Regions from separate parts of the Mesorhizobium sp. CA7 genome, predicted to be linked through region 1. Evidence: predicted binding sites of a transcription regulator. Region 1 holds the regulator's gene; each other region holds the start of a gene.
What was found. The regulator HrcA, encoded in region 1, represses chaperone genes, less so after heat shock. The targets are predictions, from matches to a motif close to GTTAGCACTCNCNNNNNGNGAGTGCTAAC.

Region 1 (4,136 bases):
CCTGTTCCGGACCCCAGGCCTCGCCCAGCGGCTGCGATTTCGTCCACGCCTCGACACCGCCCTTCGGCTTCGCGCCCATGTCCTCGGCGATATTGGAGCCGGAGCCGACCGACAGATAGAGCGTCTTGCCGTCGGGCGAGAAGGCGATGTCGCGCGTCCAGTGGTGGCTGGCGGGGACTTTGGCGACGATGGTTTCCGGCTTGCCCGACGCTTCCAGGTCGCCCTCGCGATAGGGGAAGCGGACGACGCTGTTGCTGTTGGCAACATAGACCCATTGCGGCTTGTCGCCCAGCGGATAAAAGGCGATGCCGTAGGGCCGGGTCATGCCCTTGGCGAAGATCGACTCCTGTGTAGGCTTGGCGCTGCCTTCCGCCAGGCGATAGACGCGCACCTGGTTCGCCCGGCTGTCGGCAACGAAGAGGTCGCCGTTCGGCGCCACCCGCACGACGCGGGGACTGTCGATGCCGGATGCGATCAGTTCGGCGGAAAAGCCAGGCGGAAGCTTTGGCTTCGCATCCTCGGGGCGCTCGGTGACGCCGCCGCCGTTCGAAGCGGACTCCGTCATGTCGGGTTTCGGCAAATCCTCAGGTTTCAGCAGCCGGCGCACGCCCGGACGGTCGGCTTTCCAGTCGCCGAAAGCTTTTTCGCCGCTGAGCAAGGGCTGACCGGCCTGCTGCGCAAAGGCAGCCGTGGCAAAAACCAGCGCGAGGCCCGCAAGGCCGGCGATCCGCATCATGCTGTTCTCCGTCTCTGCCACTATGTCCTGCCTTCGGGTGCCTCAGTCGATAAGGCCCCGGAGACAGAACATATTGGGCTAACGATCGAAAAGAGAAGCGTGCGCAAGCCGATTTGACAGAGCGCCGGCCTCAGGCCTCCTCGGCATCTAGATCGTCGTCTAGGCGCTTTTCCAATTCGACGAGATCAGCCGGCAGGGGCAGGCCCATGGCGCGCATCTCCCTCAATTTCTCGCGCAGCTGCTCCTGGATCTCGTGCTCGTCCTCGGGCTGGTTCACCATCTCCTCGAGCAGCAGGCTGATCTGGGCCTTGAGCGATTCTAGCGCCATGTTCTTCTCCTTAGCACCCTCAGCTGTGTCGAGGTTCAGGTCAGGCCGGCCTCACCTGAATATCGATACACCTAACGAAGCATGCGGGAAATCAGTTGTGCAGTGTAATCGACCATCGGCACGATGCGGGCGTAGTTCAGGCGGGTCGGCCCGATGACGCCAAGCGCGCCGACGACGCGGGCGTCCTTGTCGCGATAGGGAGCGACGACCAGCGAGGAGCCGGACAGCGAAAACAGCTTGTTCTCCGAGCCGATGAAGATGCGCACGCCCGGCCCCTCTTCGGCGAGATCGAGCAGCTGCAGCAGTCCGTCCTGGGTTTCCAAATCCTCGAACAGATGGCGAAGCAATTCTATGTCCGCCTGAGCGGTGACGTTTTCCAGGAGGTTGGCGCGGCCGCGCACGATAAGGCGCGCCGGCAGGCCGCTTTCGGCGCCGGCCCAGACCGCGAGGCCTTTCTCGACCAGATCCTGCGACAGCGTGTCGAGGGCCGCCCTGGTCTCGTCCTTGATGCGGGCGATTTCCGCCCGCGCCTCGGCCAGCGTCCGGCCACGGATATGCGCATTGAGGAAATTGGACGCCTCGTGCAGCTGCGACACGGTGGTGCCGGCCGGCAGGTCGACGACGCGGTTCTCGACATCGCCGTTCTGCGACACCAGCACGGCGAGCGCCTTTGCGGGCTCGAGCTGGATGAATTCGATGTGCTTCAGCGCCACCTCGTGCTTGGAGGCGAGCACGAGGCCGGCGCCGCGCGACATGCCCGACAGCATCTGGCTGGCCTCGGTCAGCATATGCTCCAGCGTCGCGCCCGAGCCGGAGGCGCGCACCTGCGCCTCGATGGTGCGGCGCTCGTCGTCGGAAAGGTCGCCCAGCTCCATGAAGGCGTCGACGAAAAAGCGCAGCCCGGTCTGGGTCGGCAGCCGCCCGGCGGAAACATGCGGCGCGTAGATCAGCCCCAGATGCTCGAGGTCGCTCATCACATTGCGGATGGTGGCCGGCGACAGCGAGGAGGGCAGGATGCGCGACAGGCTGCGCGAGCCGACCGGCTCGCCGTCGCGCAGATAGGAATCGACAATCCGCCGGAAGATATCGCGCGAGCGCATGTCGAGTGACTGAAGTACCGGCGACTGCGACGTCGGATCGACTGGTTTGTTCATTCCGGCGAGAAACCTCCTTCCGAAAAGATATAGACTTAAGCTACGGCGGCGCAACCCGGTGCCGCGCTCGCGGTCACACGGTGCCGCGTTTGCGGTCACCGGTGGCGCGTTTGCGGTCGCGCAGCCCGTTTTCCGTTGCGACCTCGTTTTCCTTTGCGCCATGCTGCGCATACGTCTACAAGCCGGCCACGATTCCGGAAACGACAAGAAAGAAGGCCGAATGCGCCCCTCCAAACGCCAAGCCGACGAAATGCGCGCCATCTCCTTCGAACGCGGCGTCTCCAAGCATGCCGAAGGCTCGTGCCTGGTGAAGTTCGGCGACACGCATGTCCTGTGCACGGCGAGCCTGGAGGAAAAGGTGCCGGCCTGGATGCGCAATTCCGGCAAGGGCTGGGTGACGGCCGAATACGGCATGCTGCCGCGCTCGACCGGCGAGCGCATGCGGCGCGAAGCCTCCGCCGGCAAGCAGGGCGGCCGCACGCTGGAGATCCAGCGGCTGATCGGCCGCTCGCTGCGCGCCGTGGTCGACCTGCAGGCGCTGGGCGAGCAGCAGATCACCGTCGATTGCGACGTGATCCAGGCCGATGGCGGCACCCGCACGGCCTCGATCACCGGCGGCTGGGTGGCGCTCTACGATTGCCTGCGCTGGATGGAAGCGCGCCAGATGGTGAGCGTCGCCAAGGTGCTTAAGGACCATGTCGCGGCGATTTCCTGCGGCATTCATGACGGCCAGCCGGTCATCGATCTCGATTACCTGGAGGATTCCTCGGCCGGCACCGACGCCAATTTCGTCATGACCGGCAAGGGCGGTATCGTCGAGATCCAGGGCACGGCCGAGGGCGAGCCTTTCTCCGAGGAGCAGTTCGCGGCGCTGATGGGCTTGGCGAAGAAGGGCATTTCGCGGCTGGTGAGCCTGCAGCAGATGGCGGTGGCTTAGGTTTTCGAATGCCGAGCCTAGGCCCCCCTCTCTGGCCTGCCGGCCATCTCCCGCTCAAGGGGGGAGATTGTATGTCACGCCGGCTTTCGCCAATCACCAATGCTGCAGAAGAGGTGCCGGCGCGGCCACAGCTAATCTCCCCCCTTGAGGGGGAGATGCCCGGCAGGGCAGAGAGGGGGGCCTCGTGATACCCTCCGCAATTCTCGAATCCGCCCTCTACGTCACAGACCTACACGCCGCCGAAGCCTTCTACCGCGACATCATCGGCCTCGAAGCCTTGGGCAAGGTCGAAGGGCGCCACGTCTTCTTCCGCTGCGGCGACGGCGTGCTGCTTCTCTTCAACGCCGAGGCGACGAAAATCCCGCCGACGCCGGACGCTCGGCTGAAGGTGCCGCCGCACGGCACGGCCGGCGAAGGGCACCTCTGCTTTGCGGCAACCGCCGATGAAATCGCCGCATGGCGCAGGCATCTCGCCGCCAACGACATCGCCATCGAAAGCGATTTCGAATGGCCGCAGGGCGGGCACTCGATCTATATCCGCGACCCGTCGGGCAATTCGATCGAATTCGCCGAGCCAAGGATCTGGGGTTTCTGATGCACTCGCAACCTTTTCATTCCCTTGGGGAAAAAAAGATCGTCGTCGCCAGCCACAATGAAGGCAAGCTGCGCGAATTCGCCGACCTGATGGCGCCGTTCGGATTCGAGGCGAAATCGGCCAAGGAATATGGCCTGCCCGAGCCGGACGAGACCGGCACCACCTTCGAGGAGAACGCCTATATCAAGGCATATGCCGCCGCCAAGGCGACCGGTCTGCCGGCGCTTTCCGATGATTCCGGGCTCTGCGTCGACGCGCTCGACGGCGCGCCCGGTGTCTATACCGCCAACTGGGCCGAGACGCCGGACGGCAGCAGGGATTTCGGCATGGCCATGCAGCGCACCGAGGTGGCGCTGCAGGAGGTTGGCGCTACGGACCCTTCGCAG
Region 2 (4,136 bases), on a different contig from region 1:
CGACAATCGCTGGGTCAACGCCCAGCGCATCGAGGTGTCTGGGGGCATGAATATCTAGACGATCGGTCACTTGACCTGGCGGATCAGTCCTTCGAAGCCGTCGGCAAGATTGGCATTGCCGGCGGCGATGAAGCTCGACAGGTTCCTGGCACGCCCAGGGGTCTTGTTGGCATCGAGCAGCACCGCCCTGCCCTCATGCATGACGAAGTCGAACTTGCCGTAATCGAAGCCGAGCTGGCGCCGCAGCGCGCGCAGCTCGTCCGGCACGGGCACCGCCTCGCGGCGGATGGTGTCGTCGCCCTTGACCAGGCTCTGCGGCGAGACATGACGGGTGCAGCGCTCGCGCTCGCCGCAGAACAGCCAGAAGCGGGCGCCAAAACCGTCCGGCTCCGGCTCGGGAATGAATTTCTCGACGACCAGATCCCGGCGTTCGAAGACCGCGGCCGGAACATCGGCGAGCGAGGCATGGATCTCGTATTTTTCGAAGGCTTGGACGCCGGGAAACGGCTCCGGCCTGCCGGCTCGCCGCGCGCGCCGGTTCAGCTGCTGTTCCGGCGTTCCCCGATGGTTGAGGCTGCTCTTGACGATGACCTGTCCCTGCCAGTCGTCGCCTTGGCCAATCACGGCGCCGCTGACGCGGCGTTTCGAGATGTCGGCGGCCCCAAGATTGAGGCAGAAGGGAAAGCGGCGCGCATAGTCGACATAATCGGGCGGCGTCACGGTCGCGTCGAGATGCAGCACCGCGATGTCGGCGGCCGGCTTCGCCGAGGTGCCGCGCAGGACCCGCACCGAATGGCCGCGGCGCTTCAGCTCCTCCAGCAGGTCGAAGAGCATATACGGGCTGTCACGGCGCAGCAGCAGCCCGCGCCGGGTCTGGAAGCGGTCTTGTTCATGCGTGATGACGGCGATGCGTGCCATGCGCCCCACTTGGCTTATCATGCGCCTTCGATTATGCGACGAACACAATGCCCTAACCGATACAGGGTTTGCATGACCGAGCACTGGAATGCAATTCGCAAGCACTGGCAGTTGCTCGGCTCGCCGCTGCGGCCGCCGGCTCAGGTGGTCGAGGCCTACGAACGTGAGCTCGAGCTTTCGCAATCGCACGTCGTCATGCTCGGCGTGACGCCCGAGCTCGCCGGGCTCGGCGCCACGATGACGGCGGTCGACGAGTCTCCCGACATGATTGCCGGCATCTGGCCGGGCGACACCGATATGCGCAAGGCGGTGCAGGGCGACTGGTTCGACTTGCCGTTTCCCGGCGCGAGCATCGAAGCGCTGATCGGCGATGGATGTCTCTCCGTCATCGGCGCCGCTGACCTCAGACGCACGCTGTTCGCGTCGATTGCGCGTTCACTCAAATCCGTCGGCCGTGCCGCCATCAGGCTTTATGCTTCCCCCGGAACTCCAGACGACCCGAAGGATGTCCGCGCCCTGGCGTTGAGCGGCGGCGTCTCGACCTTCCATGAACTCAAATGGCGCGTGGCAATGACCGCCATCGGCGGAGCGCCTGATTACACGATACCGGTGAGGGGCATCCTCGAACAATTCGACAGGATGTTTCCCGACCGCGAGGAGCTGTCGGCTCGAACCGGGTGGGAGCTGCCGACCATCGGGACCATCGACGTCTACCGGAACTCGTCCGTCGTCTACAGCTTCGCCCCGGCGGCAGCGCTGATCAAGGAAGCCCAGACCTTCTTCGATGACGTCCGGCTGGCCTCGACCGGCACATACGGGCTCGCAGAACGCTGCCCGTTGCTGGTGCTGCGTTCGCCGAGGCGCCTGGACTAACGGGCGGGTTGCTCGTCGGCGCCTCGCGATGGCCGGTGCATTTCGGCCTTGCGTCTCGCACGAGAAAAATTTCGCGCCGCTGCCCCGTTGCGCGCGCCTTGACTCCGGCAACCCAGCGGCCTATCTCAGCGCCACGTTAGCACTCGCCTTTGGTGAGTGCTAACTTATATCCGGCGGCCTCGCCGGATGGAGGAACAGTTCTCACCGTTCTCATTCGAGGAAGAAAACATGGCAAAGTCCAAGTTCCGCCCGCTTCATGACCGCGTGGTCGTTCGCCGGGTCGAATCCGAATCCAAGACCGCCGGCGGGATCATCATCCCGGATACGGCGAAGGAGAAGCCGCAGGAAGGCGAGATCATCGCCGTCGGCTCCGGTGCCCGCGACGAAAGCGGCAAGCTCGTGCCGCTGGACGTCAAGGCCGGCGACCGCATCCTGTTCGGCAAGTGGTCGGGCACTGAAGTCAAGCTCAATGGCGAAGACCTTCTGATCATGAAGGAATCCGACATCATGGGCATCATCGGCTGATCATCGGCCTCACCTGAATCTTCATCTTCGGGCTCTTCCCGAGCCCCTGCCAGGAGCTAAAACATGGCTGCCAAAGACGTAAAATTCTCCCGCGATGCCCGTGAGCGCATGCTGCGCGGTGTCAACATCCTCGCCGACGCGGTGAAGGTCACCCTCGGCCCCAAGGGCCGCAACGTCGTCATCGACAAATCGTTCGGCGCCCCGCGCATCACCAAGGACGGCGTCACCGTCGCCAAGGAAATCGAGCTTGAGGACAAGTTCGAGAACATGGGCGCCCAGATGGTCCGCGAAGTCGCTTCGAAGACCAACGACATCGCCGGCGACGGCACCACGACCGCAACGGTCCTGGCGCAGTCGATCGTCCAGGAAGGCCACAAGGCGGTCGCCGCCGGCATGAACCCGATGGACCTGAAGCGCGGCATCGACCTCGCCGTCACCGAAGTCGTCACGGCGCTCGGCAAGGCCGCCAAGAAGATCAAGACTTCCGAGGAAGTCGCCCAGGTCGGCACGATCTCGGCCAATGGCGACGAGTCGGTCGGCAAGATGATCGCGGAAGCGATGCAGAAGGTCGGCAACGAAGGCGTCATCACCGTCGAGGAAGCCAAGACCGCCGAAACCGAGCTGGAAGTCGTGGAAGGCATGCAGTTCGACCGCGGCTACCTGTCGCCCTACTTCGTCACCAACGCTGACAAGATGGTCGCCGATCTCGAGGACGCCTACATCCTGCTGCACGAGAAGAAGCTCTCCAACCTGCAGGCCATGCTGCCGGTCCTGGAAGCCGTCGTCCAGACCTCGAAGCCGTTGCTCATCATCTCGGAAGACGTCGAAGGCGAGGCCCTGGCCACGCTGGTCGTCAACAAGCTGCGCGGCGGCCTGAAGATCGCCGCCGTCAAGGCGCCGGGCTTCGGCGACCGCCGCAAGGCCATGCTGGAAGACATCGCCATCCTCACCGGTGGCCAGGTCATCTCGGAAGACCTCGGCATCAAGCTCGAGAATGTCGGCCTCAACATGCTCGGCCGCGCCAAGAAGGTGTCGATCTCCAAGGAGAACACCACCATCGTCGACGGCGCCGGCAAGAAGGCCGAGATCCAGGGCCGCGTCGCCCAGATCAAGCAGCAGATCGAGGAGACCACCTCGGACTACGACAAGGAGAAGCTGCAGGAACGTCTGGCGAAGCTCGCCGGCGGCGTTGCCGTGATCCGCGTCGGCGGTGCGACCGAAGTGGAAGTCAAGGAAAAGAAGGACCGCGTCGATGACGCCCTGAACGCGACCCGCGCGGCCGTGGAAGAAGGCATCGTCGCCGGCGGTGGCGTCGCCCTCCTGCGCGCTTCGGGCAACCTCAAGGCCACCGGCGCCAACTCCGACCAGGCCGCCGGCATCAACATCGTGCGTCGCGCGCTGCAGGCTCCGGCCCGCCAGATCGCGGCCAACGCCGGTGCCGAAGCCTCGATCGTCGCTGGCAAGATCCTCGACAACAAGGGCGCGACCTTCGGCTACAACGCCCAGACCGGCGAGTATGGCGACATGATCGCCATGGGCATCGTCGACCCGGTCAAGGTCGTGCGCACGGCTCTCCAGGACGCGGCCTCGGTCGCCGGCCTGCTCGTCACCACCGAAGCCATGATCGCCGAAGCTCCGAAGAAGGAAGCTGCCGGCGGTATGCCGGGCGGCATGCCCGGCGGCGGCATGGGTGGCATGGGCGGCATGGACTTCTAAATCCAGGCTACCAAGCCAATGCATACGAAAGGGCGCCGAAAGGCGCCCTTTTTGTTTTGCATTTGGAGATCAAATCCGATTCCTCAGGCGGCACTCTCCGCCTG
Region 3 (4,136 bases), on a different contig from region 1:
CATGGCAATCCTCGTCCGTTCGCAGTCACATGGGCCCCGCCTTGGAGGCGGGGCCCGATTTTGCTAGCCGCCCCCGGATGTTTCGGTGGCCGACACGTGCTGTGCGGCAAGAAACATCAGCGTTGAGGCGACGGTCCGCCGGTTCCATCCGGCGGATTCGGCCGTGTCGAGCAAGCCTGCCAGCAACGGCTTCAATGCGCTTCGGCATTCGGCTTCATAAGCGAGGAATTCGCTTGCCGGGCGCGTCGGCGCCGGAACCGAGCCATTGCCGCTCATCATATCCATAAGGGCCTCCCATCGTGCGTTTCGAAACGCCCGCTCCCGTTGCGGAAGCGGGCTCCCGTCGGCGTCTCAGAAGTCCATGCCGGCGCCGGCCGGCATGGCCGGAGCGGCCTCCTTCTTCGGTTTCTCGGCCACCATGGCCTCGGTGGTGACGAGCAGTCCGGCAACCGAGGCCGCATCCTGCAGCGCGGTGCGCACGACCTTGGCGGGATCGATGACGCCCTGTTTGTAGAGGTCGCCATATTCGCCGGTCTGGGCGTTCCAGCCATAGGCGAATTCGGTCTTCTCGCGCAGCTTGCCGACGATGATCGAACCTTCCGACCCGCTGTTCTCGGCGATCTGGCGCGCTGGAGCCTCGATCGCGCGCCGCACGATGTCGACGCCGTATCTCTGGTCCGGATTGTCGACGGCGACCGCGTCGAGCGCCTTGGCCGCCCTGAGCAGGGCAACGCCGCCGCCGGGCAGGATACCTTCCTCGACCGCCGCGCGCGTGGCGTGCAGCGCGTCGTCGACGCGGTCCTTCTTCTCCTTGACCTCGACTTCCGTCGCGCCGCCGACGCGGATCACGGCAACGCCGCCGGCGAGCTTGGCCAGCCGCTCCTGCAGCTTCTCGCGATCATAGTCGGAGGTGGTCTCCTCGATCTGCGCCTTGATTTGCGTGATGCGGCCCTGGATCTCCTCCTTCTTGCCGGCACCATCGACGATGGTGGTGTTCTCCTTCTCGATCGCGACCTTCTTGGCGCGGCCGAGCATCTCCAGCGTGACGTTCTCCAGCTTGATGCCGAGATCCTCACTGATGGCCGTGCCGCCGGTGAGGATGGCGATGTCCTCCAGCATGGCCTTGCGGCGGTCGCCGAAGCCCGGAGCCTTGACGGCGGCGACCTTAAGCCCGCCGCGCAGCTTGTTGACCACCAGCGTGGCCAGAGCCTCGCCTTCGACATCCTCGGCGATGATCAGCATCGGCTTGCCGGACTGCACCACGGCCTCCAGCACCGGAAGCAACGCCTGAAGATTGCCCAGCTTCTTCTCGTGGATCAGCACATAGGGCTCTTCGAGCTCGACGCGCATCTTGTCCTGGTTGGTGATGAAGTAGGGTGAGAGATAGCCGCGGTCGAACTGCATGCCTTCCACGACTTCCAGCTCGGTCTCGGCGGTCTTGGCCTCCTCGACGGTGATGACGCCTTCGTTGCCGACTTTTTCCATGGCCTCGGCCAGGAAGCGGCCGATCTCGGCATCGCCATTGGCCGAGATCGTGCCGACCTGTGCGATCTCGTCGTTGCTGGTGATCTTGCGGGCGTTGACCTTGAGTTCGGCGACGACGGCATCCACGGCCTTGTCGATGCCGCGTTTCAGATCCATCGGGTTCATGCCCGAGGCAACGGCCTTGGCCCCCTCGCGAACGATCGCCTGGGCAAGCACGGTGGCCGTCGTGGTGCCGTCGCCGGCGAGGTCGCTGGTCTTCGAAGCGACTTCGCGAACCATCTGGGCGCCCATGTTCTCGAACTTGTCCTCGAGCTCGATCTCCTTGGCGACGGTGACGCCGTCCTTGGTGATGCGCGGAGCGCCGAACGACTTGTCGATGACGACGTTGCGGCCCTTCGGACCGAGCGTCACCTTCACCGCGTCGGCGAGGATATTGACGCCGCGCAGCATGCGCTCACGGGCGTCGGAATGGAATTTGACTTCCTTGGCAGCCATTGGATCACTCCTTGTTTAGGCAGCTTTCATTGACTGGGTTGCGGTTCGGTCGAAGCCCCGGTCAGGCGGCTTTCTTCAGCGTCTCGGCCTGCTCGATCACACCCATCACGTCGCTTTCCTTCATGATGAGCAGGTCCTCACCGTTGAGCTTGATCTCGGTGCCGGACCACTTGCCGAACAGGATGCGGTCGCCGACCTTCACGTCGAGGGGCGCGAGCTTGCCGCTATCGTCGCGGGCGCCTGGCCCGACGGCGATGACTTCGCCTTCCTGCGGCTTTTCCTTGGCAGTGTCGGGGATGATGATGCCGCCGGCCGTCTTCTCTTCGGCCTCGATGCGGCGCACGAGCACGCGGTCATGCAATGGACGGAACGTCATATCGTTCTCCTTCAGGACAAACAGATTGCGAGCAGTTCCTCCGCTCCGGACCGGCAGGACCGGAGCGGGGCTAGCGCGACCCTTTCGGCATCGCGCGCATGTCGAGCTAATTTTGCCTTCATCTACTTTCAAGGGGGTACCGCAAATTTTTTGGCACTCTCGACCGTTGAGTGCTAGCGCGCTGAAAACATGCGGTAAATTGGCCCGCTCCGATAACGGAGAGGCTTGAATTCGCGATTGAGTTGAACAAGATTATCGGCGCCCGGCAGCGCCGGGACCGCTGAGAAATTGGAACCCGAAGCAAGGAGTTTTTGGAGACGGAGGACAGAAATGGACCGACAGACGCTTTCGCCGATCATTCCTTCCCTAGCTCCCGAACTATCAGACCTTTCGCTCGACCGGCTGCTGTCGCCGGCCAGGCATTTTCAGCACCCGCGGGATGTGCTGGAGGACGGCTCGCTCGACATATGGGAAAAGCGGGCGATCCTTTCGTCCTGGGCGTCCGATGCTTGCGCCGTGGAATCGATGCCGGCGCTGCGCCAGCCGCCGGGCACCGAGCGGCCGGTCTCCTTCGACGACATCATGGATGCGCTGCGCCGGCTTGATGCGCTGGCTCCGCCGCCCAGCGGCCCTGCCGATGACGACCACCGGCAGGTGGTCGACCGGCTGAGCACGTGAGGGCCCGAAGGCGATGGCGGTCAGCAGGGAATTCCGCTTGCAGATGAATGGCTATGGCTTGACCACTGCCGAGATCCATTATCATCTGCCCGACCATCCCAGCCTGCTCCAGCTCTACGTCTGGCAGGACTATGATCTTGCCCCGGATTTCCCGGCGCTGAGGGGCTTTCTGGGCTTTTGGGAGCGCGAGTTGGCTGGCGCCTTGCATTCTGTCCGTGTCGCCCATCATAGGCTCATCAGGGCATCGGAATGGCGGGCCGTCGACGGGATCATCGCGATCCATTGAAGATCAGCTCCGCAAGGCGGTCGTGGTTGTGCGGCCGCCTCCAATTCATGATTTGCCTGCCTGCATGCAGACGAAGGGGCTGACTTTCACGACCTTGAAGGCGGCTTCGGAGCGGGGCCTTGACGTGCCCGTGTTGAATTCCCAGATCGATTACGCCGGTGCTTGAGAGAGACCGGCAAGGTCAAGGGGCGCCGCTTCCTTGGCGCCCCTCGTATCTATGTTGCTCAATGGAGGATGTAGCTATGAGAACCACGTTTGACTTCAGCCCCCTGTTCCGGTCGAGCATCGGCTTCGATCGAATGCTGAACGCGCTCGAGACGGCGAGCCGGATCGAGACCGTCGACAATTGGCCACCCTATGACATCGCCAAGACCGCAGAAGACGACTACCGCATCAGTATGGCGGTGGCTGGGTTCTCGCAGGACGAACTGGCCATTACCCAGGAGCAGAACATGCTCATGGTCTCTGGCCAGAAAGCCGGCGAGGACAAGGGCGAGTACCTGCATCGTGGCATCGCCGGCCGTGCATTCCAGCGCCGCTTCGAGCTTGCCGACCACGTCAAGGTCGTTGGCGCCAGCTTGGTCAATGGGCTGCTGACGATCGATCTGAAGCGCGAAATTCCAGAAGAGATGAAACCGCGGCGGATCGAAATCGCAGCCGACAAGGCAACGCTCAAAGGCACGACAAAGAAGATCGAAGCCGAGAAGCACGCCGCCTGAGGGCTTCTGTGAGCGCATCCGCGCTATGCGCCGGGCGCTGCCCGGCGCGTAGGAGCTTTTCGAGCCGATGAACAGAAAGGAGCAAACCATGAGTGTC

Region 2: groES (co-chaperone GroES) is a predicted target of HrcA. The motif match lies at 1,927-1,955, and genes of this name have one in related genera.
Region 3: groES (co-chaperone GroES) is a predicted target of HrcA. The motif match lies at 2,506-2,534, and genes of this name have one in related genera.

The regions. Positions count from the first base shown of each region.
Region 1 covers NZ_JAIUHH010000024.1:16,529-20,664, forward strand. The annotation lists gene LB552_RS27360 (PQQ-dependent sugar dehydrogenase) at 1-736, opposite strand, end outside; gene LB552_RS27365 (hypothetical protein) at 867-1,064, opposite strand; gene hrcA (heat-inducible transcriptional repressor HrcA) at 1,136-2,218, opposite strand; gene rph (ribonuclease PH) at 2,439-3,155, shown strand; gene LB552_RS27380 (VOC family protein) at 3,340-3,750, shown strand; gene rdgB (RdgB/HAM1 family non-canonical purine NTP pyrophosphatase) at 3,750-4,136, shown strand, end outside.
Region 2 covers NZ_JAIUHH010000017.1:70,258-74,393, reverse strand. The annotation lists gene LB552_RS23995 (SDR family NAD(P)-dependent oxidoreductase) at 1-58, shown strand, start outside; gene LB552_RS23990 (hypothetical protein) at 67-918, opposite strand; gene LB552_RS23985 (class I SAM-dependent methyltransferase) at 991-1,791, shown strand; gene groES (co-chaperone GroES) at 2,020-2,316, shown strand; gene groL (chaperonin GroEL) at 2,380-4,032, shown strand; gene LB552_RS23970 (TetR/AcrR family transcriptional regulator) at 4,116-4,136, opposite strand, start outside.
Region 3 covers NZ_JAIUHH010000016.1:45,533-49,668, reverse strand. The annotation lists gene LB552_RS23020 (helix-turn-helix domain-containing protein) at 1-3, opposite strand, end outside; gene LB552_RS23015 (hypothetical protein) at 64-276, opposite strand; gene groL (chaperonin GroEL) at 352-1,980, opposite strand; gene groES (co-chaperone GroES) at 2,042-2,356, opposite strand; gene LB552_RS23000 (hypothetical protein) at 2,687-3,034, shown strand; gene LB552_RS22995 (usg protein) at 3,048-3,320, shown strand; gene LB552_RS22990 (Hsp20 family protein) at 3,563-4,039, shown strand; gene LB552_RS22985 (Hsp20/alpha crystallin family protein) at 4,128-4,136, shown strand, end outside.